DNA from 4 places in the Micromonospora sp. NPDC049903 genome. Region 3 is predicted to be linked to each of the others. Evidence: riboswitches for the same ligand, from Rfam matches in the RefSeq annotation. Region 3 holds a riboswitch; each other region holds the start of a gene.

Region 1 (4,203 bases), on a different contig from region 3:
GCCCGCCGGTGGCGGCGCGCTCGTGCCGGGCGAGCATCGCCACGTCGACGGTGAACTCGAACAGACGCCAGTCGGCGTGCGGGGCGGCGCGGGCCGCGAGCGCCAACCGGGCCACCGTGGCGTCGTCGGTGACGGGTCGGGCGCGGCCAGCGACGTACGCCTCGTCGTCGCTCTCCTCCGCCGGGAACGAGTGCAGCGCGTAGCGCCCGTCGCGTTCCAGGTCGCGCCGCTTCGGCGAGTCGATCACGAAGCAGAAGAGACCGTCGGCGGTGATCACCGGGGAGACCGGGTGCACCCGGGGCCCGCCGTCGGCGCGGACCGTGGCCAGGTAGCCGAAGCCCGGGCCGTACTGCTGCATGAGAAGGCGGATCCCGTCGGCGAGTCGGGGCTCGTCGACGGCGAAATCGGACCAGGAAGCCATGCCGACATCCTATCGAACATACGTTCTAAGCAGGTAGTCCGACACGCAGGTCACGACTACCGGCCGCTAAGGTGTGGCGATGCTGCTCTCCGACCGCGACCTGGTCTCCGAGATCAAGGCCGGCACCCTGGCGCTGGAGCCCTTCGAGCCCACCCTGGTGCAGCCGTCCAGCATCGACGTCCGCCTGGACAAGCTGTTCCGGGTGTTCAACAACCACCTCTACACACACATCGACCCGGCCACCCAGCAGGACGATCTCACCTCGCCGGTGGAGGTGCCCGACGGCGAGCCGTTCGTGCTGCACCCGGGCGAGTTCGTGCTCGCCTCCACGCTTGAGGTGATCTCGCTCGGCGACCAGCTCGCCGGCCGGCTCGAAGGCAAGTCCAGCCTCGGTCGCCTCGGCCTGCTGACGCACTCCACCGCCGGCTTCATCGACCCCGGCTTCTCCGGTCACGTCACGCTGGAGCTGTCCAACGTGGCCAACCTGCCGATCACGCTCTGGCCCGGTATGAAGATCGGCCAGCTCTGCATCTTCCGGCTCTCGTCGCCCGCCGAGCACCCGTACGGCTCGCTCGTCTACGGCTCGCGCTACCAGGGGCAGCGCGGCCCGACGCCGAGCCGCGCCTGGCAGAACTGGCGTACCTGGCCGACCCGCTGACGACCGGCGGGCCCGCGCTGCGCAGACGCGGGCCCGTGGTCGTCCGCCCGGCGACTCAGCCGGGTCGGCCGAAACTGTGGATCGGACTGGTGTCCATCCGCTTCATCGCGATCGGCTTGCCGGCGCGGGAGGCGTGCACCACCCAGCCGCCGCCGACGTACATCCCGACGTGGTGCAGGTCTCGGAAGTAGAAGACCAGGTCACCCGGGCGCAGGTCGCCGCGACCGACCGAGGCGGTGACCTGCCGCTGCCGCGCCGCGTTGTGCGGCAGCGCCACCCCGGCCCGCGCCCACGCGGCCAACATCAACCCCGAGCAGTCGTACGCGTGCGGCCCCTCGGCACCCCACGAGTACGGCTTGCCGATCTGGGCGCACGCGAAGGTGACCGCCTCACCGGCCGGGCCACCCGGATAGGTGGCCGGACAGGGCGCCGGCCGCAACGGACCACCACCCCCGTCGTCGTACGCCCGCAGCCGCAACCGTTGCAGCCGCTCGATCTCGGTGTCGATCTGCCGCCGCTTCCCGGCCAGGTCAGCCTCGGTGCGGGTCAGCTCGGCGATGGTGCGGTCCAGTCCGGCTCGGGCGGCGGCGAGTTCGTCCCGCAGCTCACGCGCCTGGCGTACATCCTCCTGCTGGAAGCGGGCGTACCGGTCGAGCACGCCGAGCTGGGCGACGACCTCGCCCGGCGACCGGCTGCCCAGCAGCGTGTTCACGGCGCGCACCGGCTCGCCGCGGTACGCCCGCGCGGCCAGCGCGCCGACCCGCTTCATCGCCTCGTCCACCTGCTGTTGCAGCGGGGCTATGCGAGCGGTCAGGGCGTCCGCCTCCCGGCGGGTGCCGGCCAGGTCCTGCCGGGTCGCGTTGTGTCGTTCGATGACGGCTTCGAGCCGGTTCCAGTCCTCGTCGATCTGGCGCTCGATGTCGTCGACCGTGGGGTCGGCGTGGGCCGCCGTCGCGCCGCCGGTCAGCAGGACGGCGGTCGCGGCGAGTGCGGCGAGTGCGGTGGTGCAGCGGTACCAGCGGAATCGCGGCGCATCCGTCGTCGGGCCGGGCTTCGCCGACCGGTACGACGGAGGCCGCGGGGCATGGTGTGCCACCGGGCTGCGTACTCCTTCTTCCCAGACCGCCTACCGGGTTAGCTGACGGGTTCGGGCGGGAAGGGGACGCCCTACCGCGACCATCGCGGACTCACCCCGGGAACCTGGGTCCCCGGCTCGCTCGGACAGCGACTCGGCGGTGTCGGACCGTCACCGCCCCGGGTGGGCGGTTGTGCCAGCGGCCCGACGATTGACCAGCGTAGGGACGACCAGCGTCGATACGCAACACACCCACACCGTCACTCTCGGTGCATTAATCCGACAACGAAGAAGGCCCCCGGTCGCTTGACCGAGGGCCTTCCGTGGTTCCTGCGTACGCGCTCAGGCGTCAGCCTGGTCGACGGAACCCGGCGACCGGCATCGTCGTGATCGGCGAGACGTTGACCGGGACACCGGCACGCGCCGCGTGCACCATCGTGTTGTTGCCCAGATAGATCCCGACGTGACTCACGTCGCTGCGGAAGAACACGAGGTCACCGGGGCGGGCGTCGGCCCGCGAGATCGCCTTGCCCTCGCGCCACTGGGCGCCGGTGAAGTGGGTCAGGGAGATACCCGCCGCCCGGTACGCGTACTGGGTGAGACCGGAGCAGTCGAACGAGTTCGGCCCGGTGGCACCCCAGACGTACGGCTTGCCGACCTGCGCGCAGGCGGTCCGGATGGCCGTCCGGGCCGCGTCGCTGACCACACCGTTGATGGTCGGGCAGTTGGTGGTCTTGACCGTGGTCACCGGAAGGGACCGCTCCAGCCGCTTGATCTCGGCGTCGATCTGCTTCTTCTTCGCCGCAAGCTGCTTCTGCTTGGCCTCCTGGTCGACGATCAACGCGTCGAGCGTGGCCTTCTGGTCGTCGTACTTCTTGCGGATCTTCATGACGCCCTCGAGCTGGCGGCGCTCCTCCCAGGCGAGCCGGTCGAGGAGGGCCATCTGCTCACCGAGCTGGTCCGGCTTCGCGTTGAGCAGCACCGCGCCGAGTTCCTGCGACGGGCCGGTGATGTAGTACCGGGAGGCGAGGCCCGCGACCCGGTTCATCGCCAGCTCCGTTTCCAGGGCCAGCGGCTGGATCTTCTTCTCCAGCTTCTCGGCCTTCTCGCGGTTGACCCGCAGCTCCGAGCGCACCTTGTTGAACTGCTCGATGGTGGGTTCGAGCTGCTGCCACTGCTTGTCGATCTGGCGCTCGATCTCGTCCACCGACGGCTCGGCGTACGCGGGCGCGGCGACCAGACCAGCACCGACCGCAGCGGCGGCGACCAGGACGACCAGACGGCGAGCGACCTTGCGCAGCCCGCGCGCGGGGGTGGGGCGTCCCGGCGCATGACGATGGAGGGGCATGGTTGCCACCGGCACCGACTCCTTTGCGACCGACCACCGGGCGTCCCGCTAGCGGTAAGGGGCGAGACAGACGACCCACGGCGGTCGGTGCCTCACATTAGGGGAACGCGCGCGGCGGAATCAAGGCGACCAACGGCTCATTCACCTTTGCGCGACCGATCGCACACAAAGGGTGTCGACCAATTCGTTACAGTTATCTACGCCAATATAAAAATCGGGACGTGTCGGCATCCGTACAGATGCCGCCACGTCCCGACGTACGCGCTGGTCACCCGGCGACCGGCTCGCCCTCCTCGGCGCCCCGGGCCTGCTCGGGCTTGACCGAACGCAACAGCACGCTGGCCACGTCGACCACCTCGACCTGGTCGCCGGCGCCTTTGCCGTTGACTCCGTCACTCAGCATCGTCGAGCAGAACGGACAGCCGACCGCGACGGTCCTCGCACCGGTGGACATGGCCTCCTCGACCCGATCCACATTGATCCGCTTGCCGATCCGCTCCTCCATCCACATGCGCGCGCCACCGGCGCCGCAGCAGAAGGAGCGCTCGCTGTTGCGCGGCATCTCGACCAGGCCGTCGTCGGCGCCGACGGCGCTGCCCAGCACCTCGCGTGGCGGGGTGAAGACCCGGTTGTGCCGGCCCAGGTAGCACGGGTCGTGGTAGGTGACGCCGCCGTCGACCGGCTGCACCGGGGTCAGCTTG
Region 2 (4,203 bases), on a different contig from region 3:
AAGCCGGTGCGTCCGGCCCGCGCGAAGCGCGACCCGTTCCAGCTCGCCGGTGGGGTACGCGAGCTGAGCACGCACGCCGGCCGGCAGCGGGCCGCCCGCCAGGCGGCCCGGGAGCGGCCGGAGGACTACCGCGACTACGCGCACGTGGTGGTGGACGAGTCGCAGGACGTGTCACCGATGCAGTGGCGCATGATCGGCCGACGCGGTCGGCTGGCCTCGTGGACGGTGGTGGGCGACCCGGCGCAGACCGCGTGGACGGGGGATCCGCAGGAGCTGTCCCGGGCCCGGGACCAGGCGTTGGGTCGTCGGCGGCGGCACCGGTTCACGCTCACCACCAACTACCGCAACTCGGCGGAGATCTTCGCGGTGGCGGCGGCCGAGATCCGGCGGGCGTACCCGGACCTGGCCCTGCCCACCGCCGTGCGGACCACCGGGGTCGACCCGGTGGAGCTGGTGGTGCCGGCGGCGGAGCTGGAAACCAGTGTGCTGACCGCCGCGAGCGCGCTGCTCGGCGAGGTCGAGGGCACCGTCGGGGTGATCACGCCGGTGCCGCGCCGGGACGAGGTCGCGGCCTGGCTGGGCGGGCTCGGCGGCGAGCGCCTCCAGGTGGTGACCAGCCTGGAGGCCAAGGGCATGGAGTACGACGGCGTGGTGCTGGTCGCCCCCGGTGAGATCCGTGCCGATCCGGGCTCCGGCGTGCGTACGCTCTACGTCGCCCTGTCCCGGGCCACCCAGCGGCTGACCACGATCGACCCGACCGGCTGAGCGCGCACATATAGCAATGTCGGCATAGATCCGTCCCCGGCGGGGCGCAGCACGCAAGGTGTCTGCGTGGGCGCGGGCCACGACCACCACCACGCTTCGGTGTCGAACGCCGCACACCGCCACTCCGGCCGGCTGTGGGCGGCGTTCGTGCTGCTCGCCGCCCTGATGGTGGTGGAGGCGGTGACCGCCCTGTGGACCGGCTCGCTGGCCCTGCTCTCCGACGCCGGGCACATGTTCACCGACGTGCTCGGCATCGGGATGGCGCTCGCGGCGGTGACCGCCACCCGACGCGTGGACACACATCCACAACGCACCTTCGGCCTCTATCGGCTGGAGGTGCTCGCCGCGTTGGCCAACGCCGTGCTGCTCGTCGGCGTCGCCGGTTACGTGCTGGTCGAGGCGGCACGCCGGTTCGGCGACCCACCGGAGGTGCGTACCGGGCCGGTGCTGGTGGTGGCCACGCTCGGCCTGCTCGCCAACCTGGTCGCGTTCGCGCTGCTGCGACCCGGGGCACGGGAGAGCATCAACCTGCGCGGGGCGTACCTGGAGGTGCTGGCCGACCTGCTCGGCTCGCTGGGGGTGATCGCGGCGGCGGCGCTGATCGCGCTGACCGGCTGGTGGTGGGCGGACCCGCTGGTGGCGGTCGCGATCGGCGCGTTCATCCTGCCGCGTACCTGGCGTCTGGGCCGGGCGGCGGTCCGCATCCTGGTGCAGGCAGCCCCGGAGCACCTCCAGGTCACTGCGGTGCATGACCGGCTGGCCGCGGTGCCCGGCGTGGCCAGCGTCCACGACCTGCACGTCTGGACGCTCACCTCCGGGATGGAGGTGGCCTCGGCCCACCTGACCACCGCCGAGGGCGTCGAGGTCGGCACGGTGCTCCGCGCGGCCCGTAAGGCACTGCGCGAGGACTTCGACATCGCGCACGCCACGTTGCAGATCGAGCCCGGGACGAGCGCAGGTGCCTGTGGGACGGTGGAGTGGTAGCGGGACGAGGAATACGAAAGGCAACAAGAATCCCATTTGTCTGGTTTACTGGTGATCAGGGGAACACCAGGAGTCACACCGGCTGCACCAGCCCCACCAGCACCGGTAGGCTCGGACCCGGTCTCCGCCAGGCGGCACTCGACGGTGCCGGCGGTGACCGCCGCCTAATCGCCCGCCAGGGCGAACCGGGGAACCATGTTCCAGGGGTGCATCCGCGTCCAGCGGTAGGGATCTTCCGTCCCGAACCCGTCAGCTAACCCGGTCGGCGGCTGACGGAAGGACATGTGCATGCCAGCAGTGGCAACCGTGAGACCGGCCGCCCGTACGGCGGCCCTGATCGCTGCGGGGCTCGCCCTCGCCCTGGGCGCCGCGCTCGCTCCGTTCAGCGCTGCCTCCGCAGCCCCCGGTGACGTCGGCGACGAGGGCGGCACACCGGCGCTGCGCGCCCAGTTGGAGGCGGCCAGCAAGGGCTACCTCGACGCCAAGACCGCCCTGGACCGCTCGGTCGACCGGCAGAAGAAGCTGGCCGCGCAGCTCACCACGACCGAGGGTCAGCTCACCGAACGCAGCGACAAGGTAGCCGAGATCGCCGCGCAGGCGTATCGCGGCGGCCGGCTCGGTGCCGCGTCGGCGCTGCTCAACAGCGGCTCCCCGGCCGGCTTCATGGACCGTGCGGCGGCGCTGGACGCGGTGGCGGCCAACGAGGAACGCGCGCTGCGGGACCTGCGGACCACCCGGGACGAGGTCAGCAAGACCAAGCAGGCCCTCGACGTCGAGGTGCAGGAGCAGCGCAAGCAGGTGGCCGTGATGGCCAAGCGCAAGGAGCAGGCCGAGCGCTCGCTGACCGTGGCCGAGGAACGCGCCGAGCGCGCCGAGCGGGCCGCGGCACAGGAGCGGGCCAGCCGGACCCCGGCACGTGGCGGCGGTTCCAGCAGCGCCACCGCCAAGCCGGCACCGCGCAACTCCAACGGCTCCTGGCCGGCCGAGTCGTGCAGCGTCAACGACCCCACCCCGGCCAACGGCTGCATCACGCCCCGCACCCTGCACGCGCTCAACCAGGCCAAGGCGGCCGGCTTCACCCGGTACGTCTCCTGCTACCGCGCGGGCGGCTCGGGTGAGCACCCGAAGGGTCGGGCCTGCGACTTCGCGGCGCAGAAGAACGGCTTCGGCGGGGTCGCCACCGGCGGCGACCGGACGTACGGCAACAACCTGGCGGCGTTCTACGTCAACAACGCCGACCGTCTCGCCGTGCTCTACGTGATCTGGTACAAGCAGATCTGGCTGCCGAGCAGCGGCTGGCGGACGTACAGCGGCGCGCGGGGCGACCCGTCCAGCGACCACACCAACCACGTGCACCTGTCGGTGTACTGATCCACACGGCACGCCGGGTGGCCGCCCTCGCGGGTGGTCCACCCGGCGTCGTCGTTCCCGCACTCCGAGGCGGCTGCCTCGGTTCCGCCCCGCCCGTCGCCGCGCGCTCTGCGGCCACCTTGGTTACCGTCGACATCGAAGCGGACATTTCGTGGCGACCGGGAGGAACGGTTATGAGCGGACCGCAGCGGACCCAGTGCGACGGTGCGTCGTGAGCGCGGCGACCGGACATGTGATGGTCTTCGCGCCGACCCCACTGCTCACGGTCACGATCGACCAGCCCAACGAGACTCCGGAGCTGCACCTGCACCCCGGCGGTCAGGGCGTCTGGCAGGCCCGGATGGTGCTGTCGCACGGCGTCGACGTGGTGCTCTGCACCGCGCTCGGCGGCGAGATCGGGCAGGTGCTGGAGCCCCTGCTGGTCAGCGAGGGCGTCGACCTCAAGGTGGTGGCGCGGGACTCCGGCGGCAGCGGCGGGTACGTACACGACCGCCGCGAGGGCACCCGGCAGGAGATCGTCGACGTGACCGGGCAGCCGCTGAGTCGACACGAGTTGGACGAGCTCTACAACCTGTCGCTGGGCGAGGGACTGCGGGCGGCGGTGAGCATCCTGAGCGGCCCGAACGACCCGTCGCTGGTCCCCGCCGACCTGTACCGGCGCTTCGCCGCCGACCTCGGCGCGAACGGCAGCCGGGTGGTGGTGGACCTCTGCGGCGACCACCTCACCGCCGTGCTGGACAGCGGGGTGTTCTTCGTCAAGGTCAGCCACGAGGAGCTGATCGCCGACGGCCGCGCGGCCGACGACGACGAGGAGCAGCTCACCCGGGCGATGTACGAGCTGCACGCCACCGGCGCCGAGAACGTGGTGGTCAGCCGTGCCGACAAGCCGGCGCTGGCCCTCGTCGACGGCGAGGTCTTCGAGGTGCAGATGCCCCGCCTGGAGGCGGCCGACCCGCGCGGTGCGGGAGACTCGATGACCGCCAGCGTGGCCGCCGTGGTGGCGCGCGGCGGTGACGTACGCACCGCGATCCGGACCGGCGCGGCGGCCGGCGCGCTGAACGTCACCCGGCACGGGCTGGGCAC
Region 3 (4,203 bases):
GCCGGGCCGCCCACCCAGCCGCCCGCAGAAGCGGGCGCGGAGCCGCCTGCGGGCTCGCCCGTGCAGCCACGTACCGGGTCGCCCGCCGGGCTGCCGAGGCAGCGGGTGGCGGGTGACGAGCCGAGCACCGCCGGTCGGCGCGACCCGCACCGCTGAGTCCATGGTGGATCGTCCTCCTCGGCCGTCCGACCTGCTGTTTCGTGTGTCATCGGCGGCGCGTCGCCGACGCGACACGCCCGTCGCCGATGCGATTCGACGGTGGTGGCGGTAGCGTGACGATGTGCTTCCCGTCGCGTCCGCCCGTCCCCTGTGGTGGCTGGCGCGCTGGGCGACGCGGCTGCTGACCGGGTTCGCGGTCGCCGCCGCGTTCACCCTCGGCGCCTGGGCGATGCCCGCCCAGAGCGGCCCCGCCGGGCACCCCGCCGTCGACCGGGTCGCGTCGTCCGTCCTGCTCGCGCAGTCGCCCCACGCAGGCTGGCAACCCACGTCCTCCGGCACGCTGGTCGCAGTGGCCGCCACCGGGGTCGTCGACCGTGTCGACCCGGTGGGCGTACCCGGACTGCTGCCGGAGGCGCGCCCGGAGGCGCAGCGGCCCGCCGCGACGGCGGTCGCGGGTCCGGCGACATCCGTCCCGACGACGGTCGCACCGGCCGCTCACGGTGCCCGCGCCCCACCCGGCGCCTGACCTGACGCCTCGCTGCGGCCCGCCGACCGGACTCCGCCGCAGCCCGTCCCGCAACGCCCGGGACCTCTGCCCGCGATGCACCCCGTCACCGCCCGCCCGGTCCCGTGGCGCCGCCACCGGACGACCGGATGCCGGCGCGGTCCGCTGTCAGCGCACCACTGCCCACGAGGTACCGCCATGGAGAAGACCGTCCTCTACCAGTTCCTGATCGAGGTGCCCCGAGCCGCCGCTATCTGGTCGGTGCTGCTCCTGCTCGCGCTGGGCATGCTCACCGCCCTGGTCGCCCGGCCCGAACCGGACTCGTCCGGCGCCGACGAGACCACCGGCCCGGCCGACGACCCCGCCGAGGCCGAGGCGGCCGATCTGCGCCGCTACGCCGGTGAGGTGGCCGTGGCCGCCGCCGGGGCCGCGCAGAACGCCGCCCGGCGGCAGGAGGCGTGGCGTACCGCTCAGACCGCTCTCGACCGGGCCTGGGCCGGATTCGACGAGGCGGAGAGCCGGGCCCGGCGGCTCGCCGGGGCCACCGCACTGCCGGCTCCCCGCACCCCGCGCACCGCCAGCGAGTACGCCGCCCGGGAGCGCTGGCTGCACCATGCGGCGATGCAGGCGCACTGGCGCGGTGACCTGTCGGCGCGGCAGCTCACCGACGTGCTGGCGCGTCGGGCCGGCTGGGATCCCCGACTGCACCCGGCCGAACAGGAGGTGGTCCTGGCCCGGATCGTCCGCGACAACCACCGGGCCGCATACCGGGCCGCCGCCGAGCGGGAACGGGCCGCCTGGAGGGAGGCCGAGCTGGCCACCGACGCGGCCCGGGTGCTCTCCGCCGAGGCGTACGCCGCCGCGCAGCGCGTGCGGCCGAACCTGCTCCCGGCGCCCGCCGTCACCGCCGTCGCACGTCCGGCCGCAGCGGTCCTGCGGTGGCGCCCGGCGCGCGTGGGGTGACCCGGCTCGGCGACCGGATAGTCCGGCCGGATTGGGTGAGCCCGGTCACATCCATCGCCGGAACGGACGCCGGGGCGGGATCCGCCCGAGACGTGACGCGATGCCCGGAGACATTGTCTGCGGGTGGTCCACCTGTCACCGCCTGTTGCGTCGATCGCCGTCGGTCCCGTTGCGCGACGTCGCTGACCGAACGCCCGAAAATCATCGACCTGGATCATGTTTACGCAGGTCAGAGCGGGTTGGCAGGGCAATGGCCGGCCAGTAGTGTCGGCCCGTCCGATGCGGTACCCGATCGCAGGAGGCGACGCCGCATCGACCCGCCTAATCGTGGTCTCACGAACCGGGGACCCACCGCACCACTGGGGTGAATCCGCGAGCCTCGGCTCACGGTAGGGCCGTCTTCCCGCCCGAACCCGTCAGCTAACCCGGTCGGCGGTGTCGGAAGGAGCTTTTCCTCTCGTGCATCCCCTCGTCGTACCCCTTGAGTTCCCGCACCTCCACGGCACCGCGGTGCCCGCGCTCGTCGGGCCGTCGGCCACGAGCTGACTGCGACCACCGCCCCGCCCGGTATCCGGGCGTCGCCCCTCGCACGGCCGTCCCCGTACTCGGGTGGTCCTCGACAGGTCCTGTCGAGCTGACCGCCGGAGCGGTTCGCCGTGCCTCCCTGAGCCCCGTGGAGGACTCCGTGAAGCAGACCGTCACGCGCCAGCTACGCCGGCTGGCCACCGAACGCCCCTACCAGGTCGTCGCCGCCTCGGCCGCCGCGCTGGCGCTGGCCACCGGTGCCGGTGCCGTACTCGTCGGCACCGAGGACACCCCGGCCACCGCGCACACCACGACCGCCGTCGCCGAGTTGCGCGGCGACACCGCGGTCTCCCGCGCCGAGGCCCGGGTGGAGCCGACCCCGTCGACCCCGCCGGGCAGCGCGGCCCCGAGCAGCGCCGCGCCGTCGCCGTCGCCCTCGCCGAAGGCCACCTCGGCGGCTCCCTCGCCGGTGGCCACCAGTGCGAAGGCCGCCCCGAAGGCGCCGGCGCGGAAGGTCCTGGACTACGACTTCCAGGCGCAGACCACCGGCTACTACTGCGGCCCGGCCGCGGTACGCAACGCGCTCAGCGCCGCCGGTGTCGACCGTGACCAGGACACCCTGGCCGTCCAGCTCGGCACCACGTACGCCGGCACCAACTCGGCCCAGGACACCACCCGGGTGCTCAACGCCACGGTCAAGGGCGAGCCGTACTCGACCACGATGTTGCCGGGCGGCTCGGCCAGCCCGGCGCAGATGGACCAGCTCCAGGCCGACGTGGTCGAGGCGATCACCGACGGGCGCGGTGTCGTGGTGAACGTGGCCGGCAGCGCCACCGACACCGGCGGCGGCTGGCACTCCTTCCCCGGTGGTCACTACGTCGCCGTGGTGGGCTACGAGGACGACGGTCGACTGGTCAAGATCGCCGACTCGGCCGACGCCTCGTACTACTCGTACTGGATGACCACCATCGATCTCGCCCACTGGGCCGCCACCCGCGGCTACTCCTCCTGAGATGTAAGGAAGGGTCCCCTGCTAACGCCTCGTGCATAGCAGGGGACCCTTCCTTCCCTCCAAGTGGCAGACTTCGCGCATGAGCGAGGAGTCGGGCGACCGGGCGGTGCTGGTGCTGCTGCACGGGATGGGTGGCACCGGCGACGTGTGGCTGCCCTGGGCGCCGCTGTTGCAGGAGCGGTGGCCGGGCCGGTGGTCGGCCCCGGATCTGGCCGGTCACGGCGCCGCGCCGCCGCTGCCGGAGTACTCGTTCACCGCTCTCGCCGACCGGGTCGCGGGGAGTCTCGCCCCCGGTGACCGGATCGTCGTACTCGGACACTCGCTCGGCGGGGTGGTCGGCCTGGCGCTGGCCGCCGCCGACCGGGGCGTGGCGGTCGACGCGGTGGTGGGCCTCGGCATCAAGGCGGTCTGGTCCCCGGCGGAGCTGGCCCGCGCCGCCGACCTGGCCGCCCGGCCGGTCACCTGGTTCGGCACCCGCGAGGAGGCGGCCCGGCGGTACCTGCGGGTGGCCGGCCTGACCGGGTTGCTCGGCCCGGAGCAACCGGCGGTGGACGCCGGGCTGCGGCAGGTGGACGGGCGGTGGCGGCTGGCCATGGACCCGGCCGCCTTCGCCGTCGGCGAACCCGACCTGGCCGCGCTGCTGGCGACGATCGACGTGCCGGTCCTGCTGGCCCGAGGCGAACACGACACGATGGTCACCGACGACCAGCTCCGGGCGTACGGCGTACCCGTGGTCACGTTGCCCGGTCTCGGTCACCACGCCCACGTCGAGGACCCGGCGGCGGTGCTGGCCCTGCTCGACCCCTGGCGCTGAGACCGCTCAGGTGGCGCTGGGCAGCGCGGCGTCGGTCGTGGCCCGGGGTGCCGGGGCGGTCCAGGTCGGGTCCAGCTCCCGCCGGGCGGCGCCCAGGAACGCCTCGGCGTACGACTCGGCCGGGAAGTCGCCCAGGTAGCGCCGACGGGTCGCCCAGCGCGCCTCGGCGAGCGGATCGGTGTCGAGCAGCCGGGTCAGCACGTCGTCCAGGTCGGACATGTCCCG
Region 4 (4,203 bases), on a different contig from region 3:
TTGGTGGCAGCCCGTGGCCAGCGCCGGCCGGGATGACCAGGCATTCCACCGAGAGGCGAGGTGACGCCGGATGAGTCGACCCGGAACGATCGGAGCGCAGCCCGGTCCCGAACGCGAGTACCTGACCGCAGACCTTCCCGGTTCGCGGGAGCGCGCCCTCGCCGAGCTGGTCGCCGGCAACCGCCGCTTCGTCACCGACACGCTCCGGCACCCCAACCAGAACGCCAGCCACCGGGCCGCCGTCGCCGCCGAGCAGCACCCCTTCGCGGTGATCGTGGGCTGCTCCGACTCACGGCTCGCTGCGGAGATCATCTTCGACCGTGGGCTGGGTGATCTCTTCGTGGTCCGTACCGCCGGGCACACCATCGGCCCGGAGGTGCTGGGCAGCGTCGAGTACGCGGTGAGCGTGCTGCGTACGCCGCTGGTGGTGGTGCTCGGGCACGACTCGTGCGGTGCCGTCCAGGCGGCCCGGGCCGCGGCGGCCACCGGCACCGCTCCGTCGGGGCACCTGCGGGCCGTGGTGGACGCGGTGGTGCCCAGCCTGCGCCGGGCCGAGCAGGCGGGAGTCGACGACCTGGACGCGATCGTCGACATCCACATCGCGCAGACCGTCGAGGCGATGCTGGAGTCCTCCGAGGCGCTGGCCGCCGAGGTGGCCGCAGGCGGGTGCGCGGTGGTGGGCATGTCGTACCGGCTGGCCGCCGGTGAGGTGCGGACCGTCGCGGCGGAACCTGCCGAGATGTCGGGTGTGGTCACGCCCGTGGGCTGATCCGCCGGATTGCCCGACACGGACGACGAGGGCCGCTCCGCCAGACGGCGGAGCGGCCCTCGCATGTCACCCGGACGGTGCTCAGAGCAGCGACACGTGCACGTGGTCCGTGTGGTTGGACGGGCCGCTGTAGGACCGCCACCTGTTCTCGGTCGGGAACCAGATCTGCCGGTTCCAGATCACGTAGTAGATGCCGAGCCGGTCGGCGTTGCGGACCAGGAAGGCCGCCAGGTTGTTGCCGTAGATCCGGGTGTCGTTGTTGTGCCAGGGGCTGAACCCGCTGTTCTGCAACGACCAGTCACAGGCCCGGCCCTTGGGGTGCTCGAACTTGTCACCGGGCCGCCAGCAACCGACGAAGCGGTCGAAGCCGGCCCGCTTGACCTCCTTGTACATGTGCAGGGTGCGCGGCGTGATGCAGCCCGACGTGGTCGGGTCCTTCTGGCTGCACGACTCCGGCTTCCAACTGCCGTCGGACGCGCGGTTCGGCGCCACCCGGGCGACCGGCGAGGTGGCGGCCACCAGGCCACCGGTCAGGCTCTCGCCACCGACCAGGCGGAGTGACTTCTCCGCCTCGGTCTTCTTGCGCGCCATGTCGTTGGTCAGCTTCTGCTGCTCACGGACCTCGGCGTCGGAGGCGAGCTTGGCCTGGTCGGCGCGCTCCCGGATCGTGTTGACCTCGCCCAACTTCTTGTCGTTGAACAGGTTCAACTCGTCCAGGGCGGACGCGCGGTCCATGAACGAGTCCGGCGCGTTGCTCTGCAACAACATCGCTATCGCACCCACCCGGCCGGTGCGGTACGACTGCGTCGCGATCTCGGCGACCTGCGGCCGGAGCGCGTCGAGGTCGGCTTGTGCGCGGCGCAGCTCGACGTCGAGCTTGAGCTGGCGCTTCTTGGACCGCTCCAGCTGGTTCTTGGCCTTGGAGAAGTCGCGGTTCGCCGACTCGATCAGGTCGTTGAGCATCGGTGGGTCGTCGTCGTGCTCGGCTGGCGCGGGTGGGTTCGGCGCGGCCATGGCCGGCAGGGGCCCGGCGAACACGGCGAACGCGGCGAACACGGCCACCACAGGGGTCATCCAGCGGCGTAGGGGTGCCGTCACTTCTTTCCCTTCCATCGACCGCCGACCGGGTTAGCTGACGGGTTCGGAACGGAAGTGGCCCCTACCGCTGACGCGGATTCACCCCACCTACCTGGGTCCCCGGCTCGCCTCGCGGCGATTGGGCGGTGGCACCGCAGGCGCCGCTGCGCGCCTTCGTCGGTGACCGGCTGTGAGGTTACCCGACGGTCCATGTCGGTCTCTACGCCCCGAACCCGGCTAGATGCGTCATTTCGTAATCGCGATGGGTGACCAACGACACGGGCACGAACCGTGTCGGCAGGGGCGGTCACGCTGCGGGGTGTCACCATGTGGTGTCCGTGCTCCTGTCCGGGTCGGGCCACCGCGATCCGGTGGCGGGGGGTGTGTCACGCGCACGCGCGGTGCTGAGCGCGTGCAGGGCCTCGGTCCGGTCCGTACCGGGCCGGGGAGTCGGGGGAGTGGGGCCGCCGCCGTCCGGCCCGTCGTCGTGGCCGCCGGACCCGCCGGGCTCCGGCGTGTCCCGCCGTCCGGCGGTGACCACCAGCGCGGCCAGTGCGGTCGTCAGCGGTACGGCGGCGACCAGCCCCAGCGTGGCCACCACGCTGCGGACGATCTCCTGGGTGAGGAACTCGCTGGTCACGATCTGGCCGAGCGCGCGGGTGTCGGCGGTGAGCAGGAGCAGCAACGGCAGCGACGCGCCCGCGTACGCCAGCACGATGGTGTTCACCACCGAGGCGATGTGGGCCCGGCCGACCCGGGTCGCCGAGCGGTACAGCTCCCGGCGGGTGAAGCTCGGGTTGGCGTGACGCAGTTCGGTCACGGCGGCGGCCTGGGTCACCGTGACGTCGTCGAGCACGCCGAGCGAGCCGATGATGATGCCCGCGAGCAGCAGGCCGTGCAGGTCGACGTCGCCCCGGAACATGGACAGCGTGGTGGCGTCCTCGCTGCCGAAGCCGGTCAGGTGGGTGGCCCGGGTGGCGGCCAGCCCGAGCAGGCCGGTGAGCACCAGGCTGCCGAGCGTGCCGAGGACGGCCACCGAGGTCTGTGCCGAGATGCCGTGTGTCAGGTACAGCACCACGAACATGATCAGCGCCGCGCCGACGATGGCGACCACCAACGGCGGCTGGCCGGCACTGATGCCGGGCAGCACGAAGGTGATCAGGATGGCGAAACTGGCTGCCAGACCGCCGAGCGCGGCCAGGCCGCGAAGCCGCCCGAAGGCCACGATGGCGGCGGCGAACAGCACCGCGAGCCAGATCAGCGGCTTACCCCGCTGGTGCTCGGCGATGTTGTAGTAGCTGAGCGAGGGGTCCTCGGGATCGGTCAGGGAGACCAGGATGATCTCGTCGCCGACGCTGACCCGTGGCGCTCCCGGGCCGTCCGGCAGCGGCGTCTGCACGTCCTGACCTTCGTCCGGGCCGTTGTCGACCCGTACGGTCACCGTGCCGCACTGCTGCCCGGCGGTGGTCGGGGTGCCCTCGGGCACGACCGGGTTCGGTGGGCAGGGCTCGTTCACCACCCGGGTGACCGTGCCGTGGTAACGAGGCGTGTCGTCGGCGGCCTCGGGTCGCGGCGGGTCCGAGGGCCAGAGGATGAGCGCGGCGACCAGGGTGACGAGGAAGAGGGGGACCACCGTCACGATGAGGATCCGCCGCACCCGGGGTGGGGTGGGCGGAGCGGAACGGGTGTGGTCGGCGCCCATTCATTGTCTCCCAACGATTCCAAGGCGAACTACGTACCGGCGGGCGAGAAGGTTCAGCGCCGCCGGTCGGCCGCTGCGGCGGGCATCCGGAATGGCCCGAGCGTGGCAGGATGGCTGCGTACCGTGAGGGCAGGGCCGGCTCTCGGCAACCGCAGCAGGGCTGCGGCCCGGGTGCGCAACCGCGGCAGGGCTGCGGCCGTGTCACACCGCCACACGCGGGCGGCGGCAGTGCGGCGCGACCGTGTCGGGGGTACGGCGACGGGCCGCCGAAGGTCTGCTGCGGCGGTGGTGCGTGCCCGACGGCGGGCGGGGGCCGGGAGGCTTCCGGGTCGGCTGGCCATCGTGGCGAATGGTAGCCAGGTCGGCATCGGAACGCAGGTCGCGAGCGTGTGTCGGGGGCGGGCGTCGGAGACGACACTCCCGGCCGGGCGTGCGGGTGGGGCGGGTCAGCCGCGCCTCATCAGGCGACGGGCGGGTCAGCCGCGCTTCATCAAGCGGCCGACGGCGGCCATCATCTCGGAGGCCATCTCGTCGGCGCGGCCCTCGGCGGCGCCCTCGTGCATGCAGTGCCGGGCGTGCCCGTCGAGCAGGCCGAGAGCGACCTTGTCCAGCGCGGCCTGGATCGCGGAGATCTGGGTGAGCACGTCGATGCAGT

The links. Region 3 has a riboswitch for cyclic di-AMP ahead of ACIBO1_RS15400 (C39 family peptidase). Riboswitches for the same ligand answer to the same signal wherever they lie in the genome.
Region 1: linked by a shared signal. The riboswitch ahead of ACIBO1_RS10970 (NlpC/P60 family protein) and the one ahead of ACIBO1_RS15400 (C39 family peptidase) in region 3 are both predicted to bind cyclic di-AMP.
Region 2: linked by a shared signal. The riboswitch ahead of ACIBO1_RS24575 (coiled-coil domain-containing protein) and the one ahead of ACIBO1_RS15400 (C39 family peptidase) in region 3 are both predicted to bind cyclic di-AMP.
Region 4: linked by a shared signal. The riboswitch ahead of ACIBO1_RS03150 (coiled-coil domain-containing protein) and the one ahead of ACIBO1_RS15400 (C39 family peptidase) in region 3 are both predicted to bind cyclic di-AMP.

The regions. Positions count from the first base shown of each region.
Region 1 covers NZ_JBITKL010000004.1:291,582-295,784, reverse strand. Annotated here, with positions in the region: gene ACIBO1_RS10980 (pyridoxamine 5'-phosphate oxidase family protein) at 1-421, opposite strand, end outside; gene dcd (dCTP deaminase) at 501-1,079, shown strand; gene ACIBO1_RS10970 (NlpC/P60 family protein) at 1,135-2,175, opposite strand; cyclic di-AMP (ydaO/yuaA leader) riboswitch at 2,188-2,324, opposite strand; gene ACIBO1_RS10965 (NlpC/P60 family protein) at 2,504-3,517, opposite strand; gene ACIBO1_RS10960 ((Fe-S)-binding protein) at 3,771-4,203, opposite strand, start outside.
Region 2 covers NZ_JBITKL010000020.1:34,421-38,623, forward strand. Annotated here, with positions in the region: gene ACIBO1_RS24565 (HelD family protein) at 1-765, shown strand, start outside; gene ACIBO1_RS24570 (cation diffusion facilitator family transporter) at 832-1,749, shown strand; cyclic di-AMP (ydaO/yuaA leader) riboswitch at 1,901-2,033, shown strand; gene ACIBO1_RS24575 (coiled-coil domain-containing protein) at 2,038-3,120, shown strand; gene ACIBO1_RS24580 (1-phosphofructokinase family hexose kinase) at 3,356-4,203, shown strand, end outside.
Region 3 covers NZ_JBITKL010000008.1:76,630-80,832, forward strand. Annotated here, with positions in the region: gene ACIBO1_RS15385 (acyltransferase family protein) at 1-156, shown strand, start outside; gene ACIBO1_RS15390 (hypothetical protein) at 281-685, shown strand; gene ACIBO1_RS15395 (hypothetical protein) at 863-1,627, shown strand; cyclic di-AMP (ydaO/yuaA leader) riboswitch at 1,936-2,077, shown strand; gene ACIBO1_RS15400 (C39 family peptidase) at 2,301-3,164, shown strand; gene ACIBO1_RS15405 (alpha/beta fold hydrolase) at 3,244-3,978, shown strand; gene ACIBO1_RS15410 (CDP-glycerol glycerophosphotransferase family protein) at 3,985-4,203, opposite strand, start outside.
Region 4 covers NZ_JBITKL010000001.1:766,711-770,913, reverse strand. Annotated here, with positions in the region: gene ACIBO1_RS03155 (carbonic anhydrase) at 71-769, shown strand; gene ACIBO1_RS03150 (coiled-coil domain-containing protein) at 851-1,867, opposite strand; cyclic di-AMP (ydaO/yuaA leader) riboswitch at 1,871-2,002, opposite strand; gene ACIBO1_RS03145 (YibE/F family protein) at 2,169-3,548, opposite strand; gene ACIBO1_RS03140 (metal-sensitive transcriptional regulator) at 4,025-4,203, opposite strand, start outside.